Regions from separate parts of the Peribacillus sp. FSL E2-0218 genome, predicted to be linked through region 4. Evidence: riboswitches for the same ligand, from Rfam matches in the RefSeq annotation. Region 4 holds a riboswitch; each other region holds the start of a gene.
What was found. Region 4 has a riboswitch for cobalamin ahead of metE (5-methyltetrahydropteroyltriglutamate--homocysteine S-methyltransferase). Riboswitches for the same ligand answer to the same signal wherever they lie in the genome.

Region 1 (6,016 bases), 190 kb from region 4:
ATATCCTTCCTCAACTTCCGGATTTCTCCCGTCAACCAGTAATGCAGCCCCTTCCTTTACTCCGCTATCAATATAATGGACCACTCGATTTTTGTGGACTTCACGGATCAGCGGACCAACAAAGTTATCTTCCGATTTGCCTTCTCCTGTTTTCAGTTTACGAGTTTCAGAAACGAGCAACTCCATGAATTCATCGGCGATCTCATCGACCACCGCTACGACCGAGCAGGCCATGCAGCGTTCTCCACTGCTGCCGAACGCCGCTCCGATAATGCCTTGAACCGACTTTTCAAGATGGCAATCCGCTAGGACAACGGCATGGTTTTTGGCACCAGCAAGTGCTTGAACACGTTTGCCGTTAGCTGTACCCGTTTGGTATACATGCTTGGCCACAGGCTCGGAACCGACGAATGATATCGCTTTGATGTCATCGCTTTCCAGTAAGCCGTTCACGACATCTTTTGCACCATGCACAAGGTTGAGGACACCCTTCGGGAAACCAGATTCATAGAAAAGCTCCACTAGTTTCTCGGCGAGGATTGGTGTTCTTTCTGAAGCTTTTAGGACAAACGTGTTGCCGCAGGCGATTGCGAGCGGAAACATCCAAAGCGGTACCATCATCGGGAAGTTGAAAGGGGTAATGCCCGCAACCACTCCCAATGGATAGCGCCAGATCGATCCATCGATCCCCTCAGCAATGCCAGGCAGGGATTCACCCATCATTAGTGTCGGAGCTGCAGTCGCAATCTCCACAACTTCAATTCCCCGCTGTACCTCACCGCGGGCATCTTTTAACGTTTTCCCATTTTCCATCGTTATGATTTCGGCCAATTGTTCTTTCTGCTCTTGAAGCAGATGAAGGTAATTGTATAGAAGTCTTGCCCGGTTCGGCACAGGTACCAATGACCAAGTTTGATACGTATGTTGAGCGGCCTGTACGGCTTGATCGACATCCCTTTTCACCGATAGAGGTACATAGGCAATTATTTTTCCGTTGGCTGGATTAATTACTTCTTCGACATCCGTACCGTTGGAATCCACCCATTCTCCGTTGATGTTGTTCTTCATTCTTTTTATATTCGTTGTAATCATCTGCTCCCTCACCTCTCCTTAAAGAATCTTCGTCGCCTGCTCACTTATTTTTTTATAGAGGATGGACATGTCTTTATCACCATACCCGTTCTCCACTGCTTCTTCATACAGATCAAAAAGGATTTTGCTTATTGGCAGTTCCAGATCATTCTTTGCTGCAAGCCCAAGTGCGAAGCCGAGATCTTTTCTTAGCAGCTCTAAAGCAAAACCGGGTTCGTAATTATCGTTTGCGATGAAGCTTTTGTAGTTTCGCTCGTAGATTCGACTCTGACCATAGCTTACGTTCAGCATCTCGAACAACCTTTCAAGATCAAGATTGCTATTCTTTGCAAGGTGAAGAGCTTCACTTACCCCTGCCGTATAAAATCCGATCAAGAGATTGTTGATCAGCTTTGTATTCGTACCGCTGTCGATTTGATCATTCACATGAAAAATATTCTCGCCCATTGCGTCAAACAAAGGCCTGGCCTTATCGAAGACATTCTTTGAACCGCCTACCATGAAGGTGAGCGTTCGGTTTACCGCCCCTATCACGCCGCCACTGACGGGTGCCGCGAGAAAATCAACACCCTTTTTCTTGGCAGCCTCTTCGATGCGGATATTCAATTCAGGGGCTACCGTACTCGTATCGATCAGCATAACAGCGGAATCGACGAGATAAACGAGTCCTTTTTCTCCTAGAAAAACTTCTTCCACTGCCTGAGAGGATGGAAGACTTGTAAGGATCACATCACATTGTTTCACCATAGTTTCAATCGATACGCCAATCGTTCCTCCTGATTGATGAAAGGACATTTCAGCTTCTTTGTTCAAATCCATTCCATACACTGTAAAATTGGAAAGTAGTAAACTTTGCGACATAGGCAGACCCATATTGCCCAACCCGATAAACCCGATTTTTTTCATTAGGCTTCACTCCGTTCACACCTTATATTTTTCTTGATCAGCCATTCTTTCTGCAATTTCACGTTTTTGTATAAACAGATTCCTAAAGAGTGGAACAGCAAGGCTGCGAACTTCTTCCAATAATACTTTTCTGCTTGCTTCACCCGATTCCGTTCCCGTTAAAATCAACACGGCCATCTCTTCAACTCTGCGATACCCCTCTTCACAGATAACGTTCGTCATATTCTCTTTCAGCCGCTCTTTTTCCATCCCGTTCTTTTGTATCGCTTTTTCCGTGCGAATGACCGATGATTCCATCACATGAATTTCCTTCACCATGTCTGCAAGCAAACGGGAATATTCTTGTTCCTGTTGAATGTTGATATTGGCATGTATCAATGCTTTCAAAGATTTGTGAAGAAGCATGTTAGAAAACTGGATGTATTGCCGGTTTCGGTTCACCTCCTCATCAAATAAAGGGTTCAACCATGTGCCGCCGTTTTGAAACCCCTTTTTCATCAATAATTTGGCAATGGTCAGACGGTTTATTTCATTCGTTCCTTCAAAAATCCGGCTAATCCGGGCATCCCGATATAATCGTTCCACTTCGTACTCTTGCATGTAGCCATAACCCCCATGAATTTGTAAAGCCTCATCCACGATTCGATCAAGGATCTCGGAGCAATGAACTTTATTGATCGCACATTCGGCTGCATAGTTTGCCAGTTTTCCCAATTGTTCATCGAGAGGTTCGTCCGTTTCGAATACGTTGTCCAAGCTATCAGCCGTTCTGTAGGCCGCACTTTCCGCTCCATAAATCGCAATCGCCATATTCGCAATCTTTTCTTGTATCATCGAAAAACCGATGATCGTCCGGTTAAATTGTTTACGCTGTTTCGCGTAGTTAACGGCAAGCTCCAATGCTTGCTTGGATGCTCCGATGTTAGAAAAGGAGAGCTTCAATCGCGCCATGTTTAGAATATTCAATGCTACATGATGGCCTTGCCCGACTTTTCCCAGAACATTCTGCGCCGGTACACTGACATCTTCCAAAATTAAAGTGGCTGTCGAAGACCCTTTTATCCCCATTTTCTTCTCTTCGGGACCGACGGAAACCCCTTTGAACATTCTGTCTACAATGAATGCAGTCATGCTGTCATTTGTTTTGGCAAAGACAACATATACATCGGCTACTTGTGCGTTCGTGATCCACTGTTTTTCACCATTTAATAGCCAGGCTGTCCCCTGCTCATTTAAGACCGCCGTCGTTTTGGCGTTAAGCGCGTCTGATCCCGCGTTATTTTCCGTTAAGGCATAAGCACCAATCCATTCTCCTGATGCAAGTTTTGGCAAGTATTTTTGCTTTTGCTCTTCTGTCCCGTAATAAACGTACGGGAGGGTCCCTACACCTGCATGTATATTAAAGGAGACGCTGAAAGAACCGCCAAATCCCATCTTCTCGGCCACAAGCCCTGAAAGCTTTTTATTCAGGGACAATCCGCCATACGACTCTGGAACCTCTACGCTGAGTAAGCCGAGCTCTCCCGCTTCTTGAAACAATTTTTTCACCTTGCCGTGATCATGCCGATCGATCGAATCCAGCAGGGGCATTATTTCGTTTTTGACAAAGAGCTCTGTAGTCTTTGATATGAGATGATCTTCCTCATTAAAATCCTCTGGTGTAAATCCTGCCGTGTCCAGTTTATGAGGAAATAAAGGTTCGTTACATTGAAGTTCACCCATTTCTTTCCTCCTCATTTCAACTCATCGCCCTCTTCTCTCGGGCAGGCTTCCCAGTTTATTGTAAGCCCTTTCAACATTGCTCACATACACTACTTTTTCTGCACAGCTCCTGATGATGATCTTAAAATAAAAAAACAACTTCCAATAAAGAAGTTGTTAAGTTCGAATTGATACGTAAATAAACATGTTTTCCCATGATAAAATAAAAACATGCAGATCAATCGCTCGCACTTAACACCCCCTATCCTCGTAGGTATAGATGTGTGCTGAAACAGGCAGGTCTCCTGGCTTATGATCATCACTCCCCGAACCTTCCCATCTTCATGTTTCTGAAGACAGTGGTTTATCCGGATCGCTCCCAAATACAGTTGCGGGACAGCGTCGGGCTCTAACCGACTTCCCTATTATGTAGATGAAAAAATATCAATCTACACCCGTTTCTACACGTATGAAGTTTTCCAATCAAACATATCAAATATTTAGTAAATTTACAAATATTTGATATGTTTGATTTAATCTATCATTTATAACGGCTTAAGATTCATCCGAATGCACTTAATCTTAATGCCTCGTCCCTCATCAGCCTTCACTGAACGAAAAAGGCTCCATTCTTTCTTCACCAGAGAACATATCTTTAATTTTAATTTGATTATTTTTCACCTCGTTCTCTCCTATGATGATGACATTACGAAATTTCTCTTTATTTGCTTTATCTAAGGCTTTACCGAGCCTTTTCTTTCCCATTTCATATTCCACCTTATATCCTTTATCCCTTAGGTGCCTTGCGACTACTAATGCTTGCTTTTCAGTATTTATCGGGATCACATAAAAATCCACATCATGATTTTCCACGATATTTTCCTTCGAAGATAGTAAGGCCGTATAAATAACATCCAGACCCAATGAAATCCCCACCGTTGAAAAGCTTTCATTCGTCCCGATCAGTCCACCAATGGCATTGTCATACCTTCCGCCACTGCCAATACTTGATTTAATGCTTTTATCAGATAAAAATATCTCATAAATCGTTCCAGTATATATCTCCAGCCCTCTTGCTAAAAATGGATTGAATGTACATTGCTTATCGACACCAAGGAATTCGAGATAAGATTCCAGCTCTTTTAATTCTGCTACTCCCTGCTTAATTTGTTGATTCCGTTCACTGAGAGGCTCGAAATAGCCCGAACTGGCATTATCCTCGGCGGTTATAAAGCGATTAATCGAATTGATGGTTGAAGGCAGCAGCCCTTGTTCCCTTAGCTCCACCGTAACAGCCTCCGATCCGACTTTTTCAAGTTTATCAAGTATCAATATCACTTTATTGATCTTTTCATCTGTTGTTCCAAAAGCCTCAAGCATTCCAGCTAATAATTTTCGATTATTATATTGGATGCTTACCTTTAAACCAAGCTTCCGGAATGCATCCAATGCCATCGTCATTAATTCCGCTTCAGCAACTTGAGATTCTATACCCACTATATCGACGTCACATTGTGTAAATTCACGAAGCCTTCCCGTTTTTATCGGTCCATCCCTGAAAACTTTACCTATCTCATATCTTTTAAAAGGTCTCCTTATGCTTGGATTCATTGCAACTACTTTTGCAAAGGGAATAGTGAGGTCGTATCGCAGCGCCAAATCTCTTTCTCCCCTGTCTGTTAAGGTATACATTTCCTCTAATATTTCGGCACCCCCGCCATACTTGGAAGCTAGCAATTCCGTGTAATTTAATATCGGTGTTTCCAATGGCTTACATCCGTATTGGATAAAAACGTCTTCTATTGTCCTTCTGATGCCTCTTCGTATCACTTCTGTATCCGGTAAATAATCTTGAGTGCCCTTTACGTTTTGGTAATCCATTTTTCTCATCATTCATTCCTCCAATTTTTATTAAAATAAAAAAACCGCACGAGATTTAAGTTTTATAACTTAATCCATGCGGTTTAATGATAAATAGCCTTCCTATATGCCGATTTTTAAAAATCGAATAGCAAGACTACTTTATAGGATGATGTAATTGTGACAGGGAAATGCTCTTCTTAACGGACTGCATATGGGTTCACCTCAAATTTCCATTTAATGTATCATACTGGAAGGGATATATCAATTCTTTTTTATTTCGTTAGTATCGTTGCCGCTGTCGGATGTCATTATTGCAAGTCCTATATCAAAAGACTCGTCACATCAAGCCATAACCCAACATCCAAATGGAGCAGCTGGATGCTTATCTGGATTACAGGTGCACATTGAATATGCCGAAACTCGTAACGAATAGCAAAAATTCGAAGTTATATGG
Region 2 (6,016 bases), 360 kb from region 4:
ATTGCCCCAAGTATAGGTACCCACGATCAACGCATCGTAATTCGGCAAAGTGCGTAAATCGAATTCACTCATGCGATATAGTTCAGCTTCAGGCAATAGAGAACCGATGGCCTCGGCGAGCGCTTTCGTATTGCCGCCTGCAGAATGATAAACGATGGCAATCCTATAATTCATCGAACCCATTGCTGGCATTCACTTGACTGTATGTTCTTGATTTTTGTTCGAAGAAATCGGTTTTGGTCAGTCCGATCGATTCATCATCGAAGGTTTTGATCCATGGCATCGGGTTTTCGTCATACTCTTTATACAGATTGTCGAGGCCTAACATGCGCAGCCGTTTGTTGGCGATATATTCGATGTACTCATTGAATTCTTCCAAATCGAGGTCGGCTTTCGTTTGAATGTCCTCAAGCATGTATTCGGACCATTCCTTTTCAAGTTCGACGGCTTTTTCGATCGTTGTGTAGATGAATTTCGTGTTTTCTTCATTATTCAATTCAGGATATTCATACATCAGGATTTGAATGAGCATTCCGATGAAATCGAAATGAACCATCTCGTCACGATGGATGTACGAAATCATCGTAGCCGAACCGGTCATGACATTTTGCCGTCCTAAATTGTAATAAAATGCGAAGGCCAAGTAGAAATAAATCCCCTCGAGGTTTGTTGAATGAATCAAAGCCTCGAATAAGTGCTGTGGGCTTGGATCGTCCACGAAGGTTTGATAGGCATCCACAATCGGCTGATTTCGCTTTATCACTTCCGGATGTTCTTTAATGCGGTCGAAAAGCTGTTTTTGCTTGCCTACTGGGATCAAGGAAGCAAGGATATACGAATAAGATTCATTATGGATCGATTCCTGCTGAGCCATATTGGCAAGGATTGCCTTTGCTGCCGGGTCCTTGATGTATCGAAGGATTTCCACCAAGGTAGGTGTTTGCAGGCTATCCATCCCGGCAATCATCGTCAGGATATCAAGGAAGGCATCCTGGATATCTTCATCCAGTTCTCCCCACTGTTTTTTATCCTGAATCATGTTCACGCTAGATGGCTTCCAAAAGTTATTGATGAGCTGTGTATAGGTATCATAGAATTTTTCATACTGAATATCGTTCCAAAGGAGAAAGCCTGAAGCTTCTCCTTTGAATACGCCGGTCGCTTTAGTTGGATGCGTAGGTTCGAGCATCCGGATTTTTTTTAGATGATTGGTCATTCGAAAAAACTCCTTTAAGAATGGATTGCTTGGTCATGATCGTTTTATTAACTGGAACAGCTTTCACACGCATTGTCATATTCGGAAGAAGTCGAACGAACGTAATACGTTGATTTCAGTCCGCTTTCCCAAGCCGTTAAGTGAATATCCAATAAGACTTTCGCTTTGATCGTGTTGTGAACATATAGATTAAAGCTGATCGCCTGGTCAATATGCCTTTGGCGGGCTGCGTTTTGCCTGATGCTTTCCAGTTGATCCAAATTAAAGCGTGTCTTTTTATAATACTCATACGTATTTGGCGTCAAACCAGGTGCCGTTACCTTGAATTTGAAGTTTTTCTTTTCTTCATAAAATTCTATTTCATACAATGGATCGATTCCATCAGTGGAATTGCCGATTTTGGCAGTAGATGAATTAGGGGCAATGGCCATTAAGTAGCCATTACGAGTCCCATGCTCTTGTACGTTCGCTTTTAAATCGAGCCATTTCCGATCCGTATAGTCACGCAGCTCGAAGTATTCCCCTGTGTGCCAATCCGAACCTTCGAAATAAGGGTATGATCCTTTTTCCTTGGCCAACTCGTTGGATGCCTTGATTGTCAGGTAAGCGATCTTTTCGTATAAAGCATCGGCATAGTCTACGGCATCGTCGGATTCCCAATAAAAATTTTCTGTGGCAAGTAGATGATGCCAGCCAAACGTTCCTAAACCAATTGCCCGGTACCGTTTATTCGAAATCGAGGCCTGCTTGACCGGAAGATTATTCACATCAATGACATTATCGAGCATCCTGACTTGAATGGGGATCAATCTTTCCAAAACATCGCTGCCCACTGCACGAGGCAAGTTAATGGAAGATAGGTTGCAGACAACGAAATCGCCGCTTTTGCGAACTACAACGACATCGCCATCTTCTGTTTCGTATTCATCCGTGATCGTCGTTGGGCTAAGGTTTTGAGCAATTTCGGTGCAAAGGTTGGAGCAATAAATCATCCCTTTATGCTTATTCGGGTTCTTCCGGTTCACTTCATCGCGGTAGAACATATATGGAACGCCTTCTTCTAATTGAGAAATCATGATGCTTTTCATGATGTCCAACGCGTTGATTTTTTCAAAGCTGTAGCTTGGCAGCGTACCATTCTCTGCGGCTTCGACAGCAAGTGCATAATGGTTCCTGAAGCTACCTTCGCCTTTTTTCTCGTCATATAGATCTTCAAGTGAGAATCCAAGGGTTTGCTTGACGGTATGCGGGTCAAAAAGATACCATTCTTTCCTGTCGCGTACAGCCTCCATGAACAAGTCGGGAATGCATACACCCGTGAAAATATCATGTGCCTTTAATCTGTCATCTCCGTTCTGCGTCTTCAAATCGAGGAAGCTCATGATATCTTTATGCCAAGCATCCAAGTATATCGCAATCGCGCCTTTGCGTTGACCTAATTGATCGACACTGACGGCTGTCTGGTTAAATAGCCGGATCCAAGGAGTCGTACCCGAACTATTGCCGGAGAAACCACGGATATCGGAACCAAGTGAGCGAATCTTCCCGACATACAGGCCGACACCGCCGCCGAATTTAGACACCTTGGCAGCATCGTAGTTAGCTAGATAGATGCCGTCGATGGAATCTTCAATGGCGTCGATAAAGCAGGAGCTTAATTGTCCATGCGCTTTACCTGCGTTCGAAAGTGTAGGGGTGGCAACGGTCATATAAAGATTGGACATGGCCCAGTAGGCTTCTTTTATAAGTTGCAGGCGGTGCTCCGTTTTTTCCAAACGCATGATTTCCATCGCGATGATCATGAAGCGTTCTTGGGGGAGTTCGTACACTTTGTCTTTTTTGGGACGGGCAAGGTAGCGATCGTTTAGTAGGTAGATGCCTATGTAGGAAAATAGTTTATCCTTTTCAGGGTCGATCACTGAACCAAGTTCTTCGATTTCGGCTTTAGTATAAGATGATAGCAGCTCGGATTTATAAACTGGATATCGTTGGCCGTCTTGCAGCTGCGACAGGTCCTGGATAAGGTCATAGAATGGACCATAACTCAAACCTTGATAACCTCGATTGGCCTGTGCATCCCTGTACATCGTATTCAATAGCTCTTTAGCTGCAACGAATGTCCAATCCGGGGCATCGATATCCACGCTCTCAAGAGCAAGCTGAATCAGTTTCTTTGAAGCCTGTTCATCGGTTGAATCACTTTTGCGATCAAGCCATTTTGTAAAACGCTTTTTGAATTTCTCCATATCGAGACGGCCTTCAAATTCCTTCGACAGCATCTCAAGCTGAAGGGAATTCGTTTCAGTATCATTTTCGCTTATGGTAGAGTTATATGTTTGAGTCATTAAGAATCCTCCTTGTAAACTTCCGGTAATAAAAAAACCGCCCAACGAGTTGAGCGGATCAAACGACAGCATAAAGAGCCATGAATAAAATAGCCGTTATACGATCGTTTCATCATCTCAATCCCCGAAGAATAAGAACGTGAAAAATTCAAGGCAGGTCTCCTGACTCATGATCATCCTACTTTGAGTCCTTCCCGTATAGTGAGCCATACAGTGGTTCCTCATTTCGTCACATTCACAGTTGCGGGGACAGTTCCGGGTTTGCACCGGATTCCCTTTTCAGCCATCACTGGCACCTTGGATTGTAAAAAATTCTATATATAGTTATCAGTATTGTTTTAATAATCAATATCTAGTATTTCTGCTTATATTATCGTAAGCCATATGCGATGATAATTCAACTAATATATTTGAGAAAAACCAACCCTTATCTATTGACAAAGTGAAGGCAGGGGGAAGGCGAATGAAAGATTTTCTTGGGGAAGTGGCAATTCAAGCACTGAATTTAACGGATTTTGTGTTAAAATGAAGTGTAGCGTAAAGGTGGCATTCCCTTGGTGCGATATGGGGATTCACGGAAAAATATTTATGAAAAAGGGGATTTAAATCTTGGATAAAGTATTAGTTTTTGGACATAAAAACCCGGATACAGACACGATTTGTTCCGCAATCGCTTATGCGGATCTGAAAAAGCAATTAGGTATCAATGCTGAACCAGTTCGTCTGGGTGAAGTGAATGGCGAAACTCAATATGCGCTGGACCAATTCAAATTCGATGCTCCTCGTCTTGTCGAAAAAGTGGCAGGGGAGGCGGAGGCCGTGATCCTTGTCGATCATAATGAACGCCAGCAAAGTGCTGAGGATATTGACCAAGTCCGTGTGCTGGAGGTTATCGACCATCACCGCATCGCTAACTTTGAAACAAGCGATCCTTTATATTACCGTGCAGAACCGGTAGGCTGTACGGCAACTATTTTAAATAAAATTTATAAAGAAAATGGAATCGAAGTCCCGAAAGCGGTAGCAGGGCTAATGCTATCTGCCATCATTTCCGATTCTTTATTGTTCAAGTCCCCGACCTGCACTGAGCAAGACGTTGCAGCGGCCATGGAGCTGGCTGCCATTGCCGGAGTCAACGCTGAAACTTATGGATTGGAAATGCTGAAGGCAGGAGCTGATTTAAGCGACAAGACGATTGCCCAGCTGATCACTCTTGATGCAAAAGAATTCAGCATGGGAATGGCAAAAGTGGAAATAGCCCAAGTCAATGCTGTAGATCCGAATGAAGTCCTTGCTAAGCAAGCTGAATTGGAAGCGGCGATTGAAGCGGTTATCGGAGTGAAGGAATTGGATTTATTCCTATTCGTCGTTACGGATATCCTGACAAATGATTCTGTAGCCCTAGCTCTTGGAAGAGCAGCGAATGCAGTCGAAAAAGCCTATAACGTTACATTGAACAATAACATCGCCGTTTTGGAAGGCGTAGTCTCGCGCAAAAAACAAATCGTGCCTGTATTAACGGATGTATTCAGTAAATAAGTAAGTGAAAAAGGGTGCAGCAGCACCCTTTTTCCATACCCAAAAAAAGACGGAAACATTACGAATGATCATGTTTCCGTCTTTTTGCTTAATTCAAGGAATCCTTCTCCTTTTCATAGGCGATGACAATCAATTCTTTATTCGCTTCCTCGCCAAGCTTGCTTTCAAAGCTTTTCAACTCATCCAATAAATCTGGTGAAAGATTGGCAGCCGTATAATCCTGCTCGGGTGTCATGCTTTTCGCTCCCTTCCATATCGACATATTTCCTGTTATTTATTCTGTCGGTTTTGAAAAGGTTCTATTCGCCAGCAAGATCGTTCTTCAGGATATTTTACTAATGGATGTGGCAAGTTTATCAAGCAATAAGGAGCTTTCCAGATCGAGGCCCTGTACATGTACGGAAATGCCTTGTTGCTGATATTTATGGACAACCGTATCGACAGCAGCGACCGCAGAAGCATCCCATATTTTTGAATGGGAAAAATCAATGATGATCGCATCTGCATCATCATTAACATCGAATTTTGAAACAAAGTCCTGCACCGAAGCAAAAAAGATTTGTCCTCGAATCTCGTAAATCATTTTTTTATTGATTATGTCTGCCGTTTTTTCAACCGTCACCTTGGATATCTTGGCCGAGAAGAAAATCATGCTCAAGAGCACCCCGGCAAAAACCCCTTTCGACAAATCATGTGTATAAAGGACGATGAGGACTGTTACAATCATCACGGCTGCATCCGTCTTTGGCGCTATCTTGATCCTCTTTAATGAAGACCAGTCAAATGTCCCGATGGAAACCATGATCATGACAGCAACGAGTGCAGCCATGGGGATTTTTATAAGGACGCCATTCAATGCGACAATCAATACCATAAGGAAGGCGCCTGCCACAAATGTGGAAAGCCTGCCTCTCCC
Region 3 (6,016 bases), 440 kb from region 4:
TCACTTCGATTGAAAATAGTGTGCGTAACAACTTTGAGGAACAAGATATCTTCAAGGAGAAAAGAAGCCATTATTTTGCTAATATCGACAATAAAAATAGCGAACGTATATATGATAATATTGTTAAAAATGAAAAAAGATTGAGGCCAAGGAGAGTTTCCTTCTATAAAAAACTCTCAAAGGTGACCGTGCTGAGAAAGTTGTGGCGCTTGGCGAAGCGAGGGAAAGTAACTAGGAAGCTGGCTTTTTCATTAAGAGATCATTTAATGAATCTGAATGGAAGGGGGACACGCGGCCTATGGAACAGAAGAAGATAATCACGGTGGATAATCTCATAAGTGAAGACGAAAAAATTTCCTTTCAATGCAAGGACCCCAAATCACTGAAAATCATCGGCATTGAAAAAACCATGAAAATCAGATGGACCTTCGATACGGAAATGATCGATTCCAAGATCGTCATCCACCTGAAAAATTTTTCCGAGGAATATTATCAAGCGGCATCCAGATGGGATTTGTATATGGAAGCAAGTGGCGAACTGCATCGAATACAAATTAGCGGGGGAAAGAATGAGTATTTCCATTCGATCCCCTCTATTGGCGTTCAAGTGATCACCCCTTATATTACGGCATCAGGCGGGCTGAGCATTGTCATCAAACAACCGATCCACCTGTCGGATGAGGTACTGTCAGCAAAACTATCACTGAAATCCTTGCGTTTTAAAGGTACTATCCTGACGGGTTCCGTACGCCTTGAATTGAAAGAGGAATATGAACTGGTTGGTATGGTCCTAAAGCAGAGGGATGTTTCGGATAACACGCAGTATATATTCCCTGTTAAAGGAAAGGGTCATAAACTGTCTTTTACAATCGATGTTAAGTCGATGGAATGGCGTCCTTTTTATTATGATTTCTATTTAATGGTCAGGGTTGGGGGGAAGGACCACTATATTCGTTTGAAGAACCCTACGTGCATGGCCTTGAGAAAGTTGAATAAACGACTATTTGGCATGTCGTACACCTTTGATAACGGATATTGGGTGTATCCATATTTGACCGCATCAGGCACTGTGGCACTGACTTATAAGGAAAGAACCGAGTACGAGACGAACAAGCACTTTTTTAAAGAAGTTCTGGCTTCATGGGTTTATAGACTGCTGCTCCCCTATTATAAAAAGAAAAACATTTGGCTGATTTACGAGAAAACCGCTGACAGGGCCCAAGATAACGGATACTACTTCTTTAAATACATCTATGAAAATCATAACCATCAACAAGCATATTACATCATTAAACCTGATTCGGAAGATTACCCGAAATTGGAAAACATGAAAAATAGAGTCGTTGAATTCATGAGCTTTAAATATATGGTGTTCATGTTTGCCGCACAGCTATTGGTATCCTCCGAAACTAAAGGGCATGCATACGACATAAGAATTCAAAAGGGCAGGATTAGAAAAGCGATGAATTATAAGCCGCTTGTCTTTTTGCAGCATGGCGTTATCGGATTAAAAAAACTTAACAGCATCTTTAAAAAATCCAGCATTAACGCACCAAGCCTTTTTGTCGTTTCCTCACCCGAGGAAGGCAAGATCATCCAGAATCATTTCGGCTATAACAAAAACGAACTGATTGTCAGCGGCCTTCCCCGCTGGGATGTCATTGAAAATAGATCGAACGGAAAAAGGATTTTAGTGATGCCGACATGGCGCGTATGGCTTGAAAACTTACCTTTTGAGGAAGTGGAAAAGAGTGAGTATGTGCAAGTATTCAAGACTTTTTTACAATCAAAAGAATTGAGCAGGCTATTGGAGCAGCATGATTTGACGCTGCATTTTTATTTGCATCCAAAATTCAAGGACTTTATCGAACATTTTTCCATTGATAATCAGCGGTTCACGATTTCCAATGAAGAAGACTTGAATACCTTATTGATGGAGGCATCCATGTTGATTACGGATTACTCGAGTGTCGCCTGGGATATGTTTTACCAAAAAAAACCTGTTGTTTTTTACCAATTCGATCTCGAGACGTACAATAAGTATCAAGGAAGTTATATGAATATGGATAATCAATTATTTGGTGATCAGGTTTTCACTACAGAAAAGTTGATTTCGACGATTAACGCCTATGCCGAAGCCGGTTTTGCGGAAAAAGAAGCATTTGGCCAGTTAAGGAAAACATATCTTCCTTATATCGATCATTCCAATAGCCGCCGGGTCTATGAGCAAATTCATGCAAAGCAAGGTCTGTTGAAAAAAATTAAACGCAAGCAGCTGATTACAAGGATTTCGAATAACCCTTTTGTACGTTCACTTTGGAGAAAATTCAACGGTATCAACTTCGTTAAGGGAATGGCGGAAACCATAAGGCTGAAAGCGAGATGATCGTTCATCGCGTGAGCGGATTGTAATCCAGGAAATAATTTGATACATTTAAATGGATGGAAAACTAAATAAGTCTAGAAACGGGTGCGGATATGAAACATCGATTTATCCGCTTAAAAGGGAAGCCGGTTGGAATCCGGCGCTGTCCCGCAACTGTATATGTGAGCGATTCGAGTGATGCCACTGTTTTCTGCAAAAGGGAATGGGAAGGTTCGAAAAGCGTTGACCATGAGCCAGGATACCTGCCTGTTTTTAGCACATCATCAAATGCCTACGAGGATAGGGGATGTTACGTGCGAAAATTGGCAAAAGCATGCTTTCATTTTTAAAAATGAAAAAACATGCTTATTTTTGTTATGCTTCGTTATGCATTCAAACAGCTTCCTTCCGGGAAGTTGTTTTTTTATTTTTTAAGGGGGAATACAAATGTTTGGAACGGTTAAATATTTCACGGATCATCTTAAAACCCAGGTTATGTACAATTTTTCGGGAGGGGAAACGATTTCTTTAAGCGGAAATCGTGAAAAGCTTACAGAGGAAATCAATGGGCAAGCAATAAGTTCCGCTGAAAAGGAATTATTTTCACGTAATTTGGAAGTCGCCTATGAGAGTGTGGTTCGAGAAATGTTCGGGGAAACAAGCCTGCTCCAAAAAGAGCTCTCCTAAAAGAGAGCCCTGGCAATAAGGTCGTCTATTTATTGATGTTAGGATCGGTCTCGTCATAGAAATCATGGGCTTCTTCAATGTTCCGAAGATCAGCGGCCTCATATACATTGCCGCCTGCCAAACCTTCATTGATGTAGCGATCGATGTCAAGGAAGGCGGAATCCCGTCCATCATACTCGCTATCCTTTAAAAAAGTCATTTTTTCTTTGTCCAAAATAAATCCCTCCTAACCTTTTCATTAGTATAGGCATTAGAGGGATTTTTATTCTTTTCAAGCTTTCCTAAAAGCAATTGGACGATACGGTTTATTCATAAACATGATAGACCATCAAGTCATGTATCATGGTTTTGAGTTTCATTTCATCTTCCGTTGCAGGTGGGTTGGCTGTCCATTCGATGGTTCCATCTTTATGATAGAAAGCCTGGATGGATTGTCTATTGTAATAAAAGGAAATTTTCCACCCTGGCAGATTCTTATGCAGCGGTGCCCATTGAAAATGACTGATCATATGTATTACCTCCATATATGCTGTCTCACATTACATTATAATGGAAAACGGCAGCAGGAGGTGTTATTTTATTTTCCTGTTGGAAAAAGTTAATTCCATGAAAAGGTTTTTTAAATGTAAAAGCCGATTAGCTTCGATTTCCTCTTCGTCGAACTGCATGGGCTTGGAGTTCACTTCGTAAATGAAGAGCGAGCCTGATTCGTCTTCACCGATATCAATCGAAAATTCGCCGAGAAAGCCTATTTTTTTTGAAAGAATTTCTCCGCATTTTTGGGCGATTCTAGCCAATGTTAGATTCAGCCTTTTTGATTGCAGGTTTTGATAGGGATAAAGCTTACCGCCTCGAGGAGTGTGTGTAGTGATTTCCTGCAGTTGTGACATTCGTACAGCTTTGCCCGTTACTTTATAAAATCCTTTTTCATAATGGACGAGAACCCTGTAATCGTAACGGTGACCAAGGAGTTTTTTTGGTACGACCGCCCGCTGAGCCAGGTAATTTCTTTTTAATAAGTCCTTTTTTTTCGTTTCCCAGAAAGAAGCGAAGTTCGAGAAAGTCTCGCTGTGTTTCAGGCTGTTGAACAAAAGTGTATCATCAGGATTTTTGCGGAGGGTGTAAATGCCTTTTCCCTGGCTTCCTTTACAAGGTTTTAAGTAGATGTGCCGATGTGTATCAAGGAATGCCTCCAAACAATCGCGCTTTTGCAGGATCGCTGTTGCCGGCAGGTACTTGATGAGGGAACCATCATCAAGCAAAGCTTCGAACATTAGATATTTATCCAGGAAACCTGGATTGAAAAATATCACATGGTGCTCAATGAAATGGCTCATGAGTGATTGGAATTCTGCCGAAGCCTCATAGCCCCTGGAGGGTATACGATTATAAACAATATCAGGAAGCGGCATCTTACACTCGATCCACTTGTTTGAATCGTATGAAAATACATAACCTCTCATTGAACCGGAAGCAAAGTCCTTTCCCGTGAATGCATAGGGTAAAATCCCATGTTGGAAAAGATACAATGATAAATCCTGAAAAAGGGCCAAGTTACCGCCCAACCCTGTTTCCTTTTTCGGATTGAACGAAGTCATTATTCCAACAACGAGCAGCCGGCTTCCGGGAAATTCGGTGATCGGAAAGAGTCTTTGACCTGAAAGCTCATTGCTATAGTTTATCTCTTCATCTGCAGCACCTGCAAAAAGTACTGTATCCTTTTGATCATGGCACCAAGATTCCGAAACGCTATCATAAAAAATATTCATCGCTGCACACTAATGGCGTTTGTAATCGTCTGTTCAGTCAAATAAATGGCATAATCGAGGCTGAGCTTTCTGGTCAACAATTCGAATTCCTTCAGTTTGGGATGGGAGAAGATGGAGCGTCCTGGCTTGGAATTCGCTTCAAACATCCAAACCTGCCCTTTCTTATCCAACCCAAAATCAAATCCGATTTCCGCTATGATGCCATCCAGATGCTTTTCCATGCTTTCGCTTAATAACAGTGCTGCTTCAGATAGTTTGCGTTCCACTTCTTTTGCCTCATCGTCATCTCCAAACAGTTCGGCAACCGTTTTGATGACCCCGCCGCTTTTAATATGGGTTGTAACACTGCCTGCGCCGGCAATTTTGGCAGCAATTGCGGTTACTTGCCATACGCCATTACTGTCCTTGTTAGTATGAACCCGGAAATCGACTGGTCTTTTTTCGGAACGGATGAGTGAGATGCCCTGCTGGACGATAAGATTCTCTAGCGGTCGGTCATGAAATAGGTGTTTAACGATTGATTCCAGTGTGGAGAATTTTTGTAATTTATTCTCCCTTGCTTCATTTGTATAGCGGCAATAGTAAACATTCTCATGCCTATCATAAAGGATCTGGTGAATGCCGAGGCCGAGGCTGCCATGAATGGGCTTGATATAAACCTGACGATAATGGGAAAGAAGCGTCTCTACCACGGATATGGATTGAAATGGATAAGTTTCAGGCAGATATGGCAGTGCCTGCTCATCTGCACATAATCTTTCATTTACGTCCCATTTATTGAAAAACCCCGGATTGAACCAAGGAATGGTATAGTCTTTTTGGAATTTCTGCTTCACTTCTTTAGGGCCGTCGCGATTTTCGGTCAACCGGTTGGGAAGCCGATCATAAATGACGTTAGGAAATGGGAATTCCTGAATGTGCCAATTATCATTCTCGAACACATAGCCCTTGATTGTTTCTTCATCCCAATTGATGACATTCTCCCCAAAAACGAAGGGGATGCAGCCTGTAGTCCGGCTAAGGGAAAGAAGCTTTGAGAAAAATGGCGATCTTTCACCTAGAGGTTTGTTTGACAGGCCAGTGAAACCTGAAGAAAAAATACCTACCAAAGGACCGATATGGATGGTCTTGCCGTAAATGAATAAATGAAGGGGGATATCGGTCAAATCGAATTTTAACGATTCCGCGAGACTTT
Region 4 (6,016 bases):
CTGGTGAAATGATCCTGACCTTGTCGGTTCGTTCCATCAATTGCTTTAACGGTTTAAGTGCCGCCTCCATTTTCACGTAATCGATAGTACATACGTTTAAAAGGAAATCTTCATACTCATCAAAGCTCATCCCGGCTTTTTGCGCTGATATGCTGGTCGGATAATTAAGCAAGACCCAACGTCGATTGTTGACATAAAAAAGCGTAGCAGCATGCATCATCTCCCCTTGAAGACGATGCATCTCAACGGGGACATCTGTCATTTCCATTTTATCTTCATCACCGGTCATGATGATGAGCGCATCAATATCAGTATATTTTTTCATAGCCCATTGCGCTGAGGTGGCAAGCTGTTCCTTTACATTCCCTCGTAACAGGTGACGATTTATTTCATCGTCCTCCAGTTCTATATATGGAAAGGCCCCAACTCGGTAAGCTTCAACGATCAGCTCTTTAATCAGTGGCTTCGTGCTGATATGGCCCTTTATCAGGACTCTCTCTTTTGGCTTCAATCGTATTGAATGATGAATCAACTTGGCGGCGAGCTCCCTATGTCGCTCAGCCTTATTTTTGGAGTTCACGAAGAGTTTCAAGAGCGTCTTCAACATGGCCTTTGACTTTTACTTTGCGCCATTCTTTGACGATCATGCCTTCCTTGTCAATCAGGAAGGTAGAACGCTCAATGCCCATATATTCCTTGCCAAAGTTCTTTTTCAATTGCCACACATCGAATGCTTCGGCAGCTTGATGACTTTCATCAGCCAGCAAAAGGAAAGGCAATCCATGTTTTTCAATGAACTTTTCATGACGCGCGGCTGGATCCGGGCTGATGCCAATGATGACAGCATCCAATTCCTCAAAGTGTTCATTGTGATCCCGAAAATCACAGGCCTCCGTCGTGCAACCCGGGGTCATATCTTTAGGGTAAAAATATAAAACAACATATTTGCCCTTGAACTGCGAAAGGGAAACCATTTCACCGTTGTTAGCAGGTAAATGAAAATCAGGTGCTTTTTCTCCAATTTTAACAGTCATTTAGAACCCTCCATTTTCTTCATTATGGTAAGGGTACCCAATAATCGAAAGAAACACAACTTTCATTTATCCTTCCTATCCTTCTGGTCCAGGTCGATTACCGTCCGAATCACGAATGCCGCCGGAAGCGTGTATCCGATGAATGCCTGTATTGTCGCTATCATCCGTCCCATGCCTATAGGGGCTATATCGCCATATCCTACAGAAAACATCGTCATCGCACTGAAATAAAAAGAAGTTTTCAGTTGTTCATAAAAAGTGCCATCCAATCGGTTGCCCATATCAAGAATCACTGAGTGATTCTGAAGCTCGTATAATAAATAAATCAGTGCAAAACCGACCAATATCGTCGCATATAAATTGCCGAGCCAAAGCATGTCTTCAAGAGAAAACTTTTTCCCTCCCGACTCAACAAGAAATAACGTCCGAATGCTCATCACCATGCAAAAAATGATTCCAGCAATCAAGATGTAGAAAGTCATCCCCCACGCCCCATTTCAAAACGCCCACTTCCTTATACATACTCCCTGTCCAATCAATATATTCTATTTTGGAAAGACTTCAGCCTTGCCATAAACCACTTGTCATGGGCATGTTTACGAAACTTTTGCTTGTTGACCCTTTTGGTCGGATATGTTAAGATTGTCTAAATTTTTATAATAGTTTCTATTTTATAAATTTTTAATTTATCGAATTTCATATGTGGAAACAGGTTCCTAATGTTCATTAGGATTAAAAGGGAAGTCCGGTGTAATCCCGGCACGGTCCCGCCACTGTAATGGGAATGTTAGCGCCACCCGATATGCCACTGATCCTAAGGATTGGGAAGGCTTGCCGCTAATAATATGCCCTAAGTCAGGAGACCTGCCTGTTTCAACAACACTGTTTTAACCTACGGGAGATAGGGAGGTGTTAGGAACCTTTCATGTAAGTGGCAATTCGCTTGACACTTTATTTTAAGCATTTCTAACTTTCTCTTTTTGACTGTTAGGGGTGCTTTTTTTGTTGGATATCAATCAAATTCAAAGAATGTAGGAGGATGGAAATTTTGAAAAGTAGTAATCTGGGATACCCCCGCATCGGGGAAGATCGTGAATGGAAACGCACATTAGAAGCTTACTGGTCAGGAAAAATCGAAGAAACGGAATTCACATCGCAACTGGAAGCGATCCGGTTGGGCAACCTGCGAAAGCAAAAAGAGCTAGGCGTTGATATCATTCCTGTCAATGACTTTACTTTGTATGACCAAATGCTCGATACTTCCGTGATGTTCGGTCTTGTTCCCGAACGTTATTCCTCTTATGAAGGAGGAAGTGTCCCCCTTTCCGTTTATTATTCAATGGCCCGCGGTAACAAGGACGAAGTCGCATCCGAGATGACGAAATGGTTCAATACGAATTATCACTATATCGTCCCGGAATTAAAACGCTCCCAGCTGACTTTAACAGAAAATAAGCCGCTTGCTGCATATCGGGAAGCCAAGGAGAAGCTGGGGATTGAAACGAAGCCGGTGCTTATCGGACCGTATACCTTCATCTCCCTTTCCAAAGGCTTCAATAAAGAAGATATCCCTGGCATCATCCTGAGCCTGCTCCCCCTCTATACACAAATATTGCAGGAGTTGGAGCAAGAAGGTGTGCAGTGGATTCAGTTAGATGAGCCTTCCCTTGTTTCATCGATATCCAAAGATGATATGGAAACTGTTACATACCTCTATGAAAAACTGAATGAAGCGGCACCTCACCTGAACATCATGCTCCAAACATACTTTGATGCCGTTGAACACTATGAAGCGGTCACTCAATTGAAAGTTCAGGGAATCGGGCTCGATTTTGTTCATGATAAAGGAAGAAATGTCAGCAATCTTGAAACATTCGGCTTCCCGGCAGACAAAGTGCTTGGTGCAGGCGTGATTGACGGAAAAAACATTTGGCTTTCCGATTTATCGAGCAAGCTTCAATTAATCGAGACGATCAAGAACAAAGTGGCAGAAGATAAAATCTGGCTCCAACCCTCTTGTTCCCTGCTTCATGTTCCAGTGACCGTTCGCAATGAAAACGCGCTTGCTAAAGAAGTGAAGGAGGCACTTGCCTTCGCCGATGAGAAGCTAGAAGAAATCACTACCCTTGTCAAAGGCAGCAATCTAGGTTTGGAGGCAATCGTAAAGAAAGTGGATGCGAATAAATTGGCGATCCAAACGTTAGCCAGTTCCCAGGCCCGGAATCATAAAGCAGTACAAGCCGATGTAGAAAAGGTTAAATCCAAGACCTCGGGACGTCAGCTGGCATTTAAAGAGCGTTACCAAAAACAACGTGAATTTTTCAAGTTGCCTTTTCTTCCTTCTACAACGATCGGCAGCTTCCCCCAAACATTTGAAGTGAAACAAGCACGCAGTAAATTTAAAAGAGGAGAATGGACTGCTGCCCAATATGAAACATTCATAAATGATGAGATTGCCAGGTGGATCGATATTCAAGAAGAAATCGGCCTAGATGTTCTCGTTCACGGAGAATTTGAACGGACGGATATGGTTGAATATTTCGGCCATAAGCTGGGGGGATTCGTCTTTCTGGAAAAAGGGTGGGTTCAATCCTACGGTTCTCGCTGCGTCAAGCCCCCCGTCATTTACGGCGACGTTCATTTCATCAAGCCGATGACAGTCAGGGAAAGCGTCCATGCTCAATCACTGACAAAGAAAACGGTAAAGGGAATGCTCACAGGTCCTGTAACGATTTTGAACTGGTCATTTGTCCGTGATGATATTTCAAGGGAGAATGTTTGCTATCAGCTTGCCCTTGCCTTGGATAAAGAGGTACTTGCCTTGGAAGCGGCAGGAATCAAGATGATCCAAGTGGATGAGCCTGCACTTAGAGAAGGACTTCCATTGAAGAAAAGCGACCGGGAAGAGTATTTGAACTGGGCGGTGAATTCGTTCCTGATTTCCACATCGAGCGTGGAAGATACAACGCAAATCCATACGCATATGTGCTATTGTGACTTCAACAGTTTCATGGATGTCATCTCTTCCCTCGATGCCGATGTCATTTCCATCGAAACATCCCGCAGCCACGGGGAGCTTGCCTCCGCATTCGAGGAAAAGACATACGAAAAAGGAATTGGCCTAGGGGTATATGATATTCATAGTCCTCGAGTCCCGGCTGTGAAGGAAATGGTCGACATGATTGAACGAGGCATCAAGGTATTGGATAAAGACCAGTTTTGGATCAATCCTGACTGCGGCCTGAAAACGAGGGGCGTCCCTGAAACGGTTTCTTCCCTTAAAAATATGGTCGAGGCAGCCAAAATCGTACGGGAAAAGCTATTGGCCCAAACAACCGGCAAATGATCGAAAACGACGTAGAGATAGCAGCAGGCCAACCCACACAGCAGTCAAGGACCTTTTTAACTGACCTTGTTTTCCCGCCTGACACAAATCATCACAATACCATTTTTGGCGGGAAAGTAATGGCCTATGTCGATAAAATCGCCTGCATTTCGGCTATGCGCCATTGTCGAAAGCCAGTCGTGACAGCATCAAGCGACTCTTTTGATTTTTTGGCCCCCATCAAGACAGGAGATGCGATTAACCTAGAGGCTTATGTCACATGTGCCCACCGCACTTCCATGGAGGTATTCGTGAAGGTGGAGCGAGAAAACTTATTAACAGGTGAAAAGCAGCTTACGGCACGCGCCTTTTTAACGATGCTTGCCATTGATGAAGATGGTAAGCCGACCGAAGTTCCAATGGTAATACCGGAAACGGAAATGGAAAAACAGCAGTATGCCGAAGCCCAGGCAAGATATATAGAAAGAAAGAATAAGCGTAAATAAACAAAAAGAAATCCCTTCAACCTGATGGCTGAAGGGATTTCTTTTTTAGTTTCCTGCCCCGCGGTACCGCTTCACTCCCTGATTCCAAATGACGACGGATATCATGAAAAAGACAACCCCGATTACAGGTGTGGCGAAGGCATACGCATACCACTCCTCTTTCCTAAGGAAATAGGATGCCGGATAAACACCGACAAACGCGAATGGCAGCACCCATGTAAGGACAAAGCGAATGATCTTATTATAAATATCGACAGGATAGCGTCCATAATTCCCGATATTATACATCATGGGCATGATGGAGGTTTTTGCATCCGACCAAAACCCGATGCTTGCGATCACAACGAAAATGGCCGCATAAGCAAGCGCCCCTCCTATTGCAAAGATGATGAAAAGAATCGGATCATACCAGGCAAGCTCCAGATTCAGTGATGCCCCAGAGTAAAATATTATGATCAAACCAGTCACAACACCAAATAATGATTCAAGCTCGATTCTTTCCAAAATGACTTGAAACAGGCTATGTATCGGCCTTGTTAATATCCGGTCCATCTCACCCTTGACGATATAGCGATCATTGAAATCCCAAATATTGAAAAACGCTGAAAAAAGGGCGAATGGAATAAGGAAGAACCCATAGATGAATATGATTTCTTCGCGGCTCCAGCCGCTTAAAAACTGAGTATGGCCAAAAACAACCAAGATGAAAACCAAATTCACGACCTGATTCAGCAGGTCAGATAAGATTTCCATGAAGAAATCCGCCCGATACTGCAATCTTGTTTTCATATATTGACTTACATATTGAAAAAACATCGATACATAAAACATCCGATCAACCCCCTTGAATAATCAGCTGTTTTTTTGCGACTATCCATAAAAGCTGAATCGGTATTATGAGAATGATGCACCAAATGAACTGCTGTAAAAGCGCCATGCCAATTTCCCCTGAACTGTACCCGTTCGTGAAGATCATGCTTGGTACATAGCTGATCCCTTGAAACGGCAAGTATTTCATCACTTCCTGCGCCCATATCGGATAGAAACTGATGGGCAGCAATAGACCGGAAAACAAATCGATGATGACCCGTTTAGCCCGGATCAACCCCGCGTTATTATAAAGGAAAAAGGTGGTGATCCCCGTCAATAAA

Region 1: another riboswitch for cobalamin. It lies ahead of MHI53_RS04730 (acyl-CoA dehydrogenase family protein); the one in region 4 lies ahead of metE (5-methyltetrahydropteroyltriglutamate--homocysteine S-methyltransferase).
Region 2: another riboswitch for cobalamin. It lies ahead of MHI53_RS05545 (ribonucleoside-diphosphate reductase subunit alpha); the one in region 4 lies ahead of metE (5-methyltetrahydropteroyltriglutamate--homocysteine S-methyltransferase).
Region 3: another riboswitch for cobalamin. It lies ahead of MHI53_RS05885 (hypothetical protein); the one in region 4 lies ahead of metE (5-methyltetrahydropteroyltriglutamate--homocysteine S-methyltransferase).

The regions. Positions count from the first base shown of each region.
Region 1 covers NZ_CP150304.1:981,518-987,533, reverse strand. Annotated here, with positions in the region: gene MHI53_RS04740 (CoA-acylating methylmalonate-semialdehyde dehydrogenase) at 1-1,092, opposite strand, end outside; gene MHI53_RS04735 (NAD(P)-dependent oxidoreductase) at 1,111-1,998, opposite strand; gene MHI53_RS04730 (acyl-CoA dehydrogenase family protein) at 2,014-3,720, opposite strand; cobalamin riboswitch at 3,977-4,173, opposite strand; gene MHI53_RS04725 (histidine--tRNA ligase) at 4,300-5,589, opposite strand.
Region 2 covers NZ_CP150304.1:1,158,901-1,164,916, forward strand. Annotated here, with positions in the region: gene MHI53_RS05535 (flavodoxin domain-containing protein) at 1-183, opposite strand, end outside; gene MHI53_RS05540 (ribonucleotide-diphosphate reductase subunit beta) at 164-1,216, opposite strand; gene MHI53_RS05545 (ribonucleoside-diphosphate reductase subunit alpha) at 1,264-3,561, opposite strand; cobalamin riboswitch at 3,696-3,876, opposite strand; gene MHI53_RS05550 (manganese-dependent inorganic pyrophosphatase) at 4,171-5,100, shown strand; gene MHI53_RS05555 (hypothetical protein) at 5,189-5,335, opposite strand; gene MHI53_RS05560 (SulP family inorganic anion transporter) at 5,423-6,016, opposite strand, start outside.
Region 3 covers NZ_CP150304.1:1,234,959-1,240,974, forward strand. Annotated here, with positions in the region: gene MHI53_RS05875 (CDP-glycerol glycerophosphotransferase family protein) at 1-317, shown strand, start outside; gene MHI53_RS05880 (CDP-glycerol glycerophosphotransferase family protein) at 299-2,386, shown strand; cobalamin riboswitch at 2,452-2,651, shown strand; gene MHI53_RS05885 (hypothetical protein) at 2,813-3,052, shown strand; gene MHI53_RS05890 (hypothetical protein) at 3,078-3,266, opposite strand; gene MHI53_RS05895 (YheE family protein) at 3,358-3,561, opposite strand; gene MHI53_RS05900 (YheC/YheD family protein) at 3,625-4,821, opposite strand; gene MHI53_RS05905 (YheC/YheD family protein) at 4,818-6,016, opposite strand, start outside.
Region 4 covers NZ_CP150304.1:795,007-801,022, reverse strand. Annotated here, with positions in the region: gene MHI53_RS03840 (aminopeptidase) at 1-607, opposite strand, end outside; gene bcp (thioredoxin-dependent thiol peroxidase) at 564-1,034, opposite strand; gene MHI53_RS03830 (potassium channel family protein) at 1,097-1,516, opposite strand; cobalamin riboswitch at 1,728-1,921, shown strand; gene metE (5-methyltetrahydropteroyltriglutamate--homocysteine S-methyltransferase) at 2,074-4,380, shown strand; gene MHI53_RS03820 (acyl-CoA thioesterase) at 4,377-4,865, shown strand; gene MHI53_RS03815 (ABC-2 family transporter protein) at 4,911-5,696, opposite strand; gene MHI53_RS03810 (ABC-2 family transporter protein) at 5,701-6,016, opposite strand, start outside.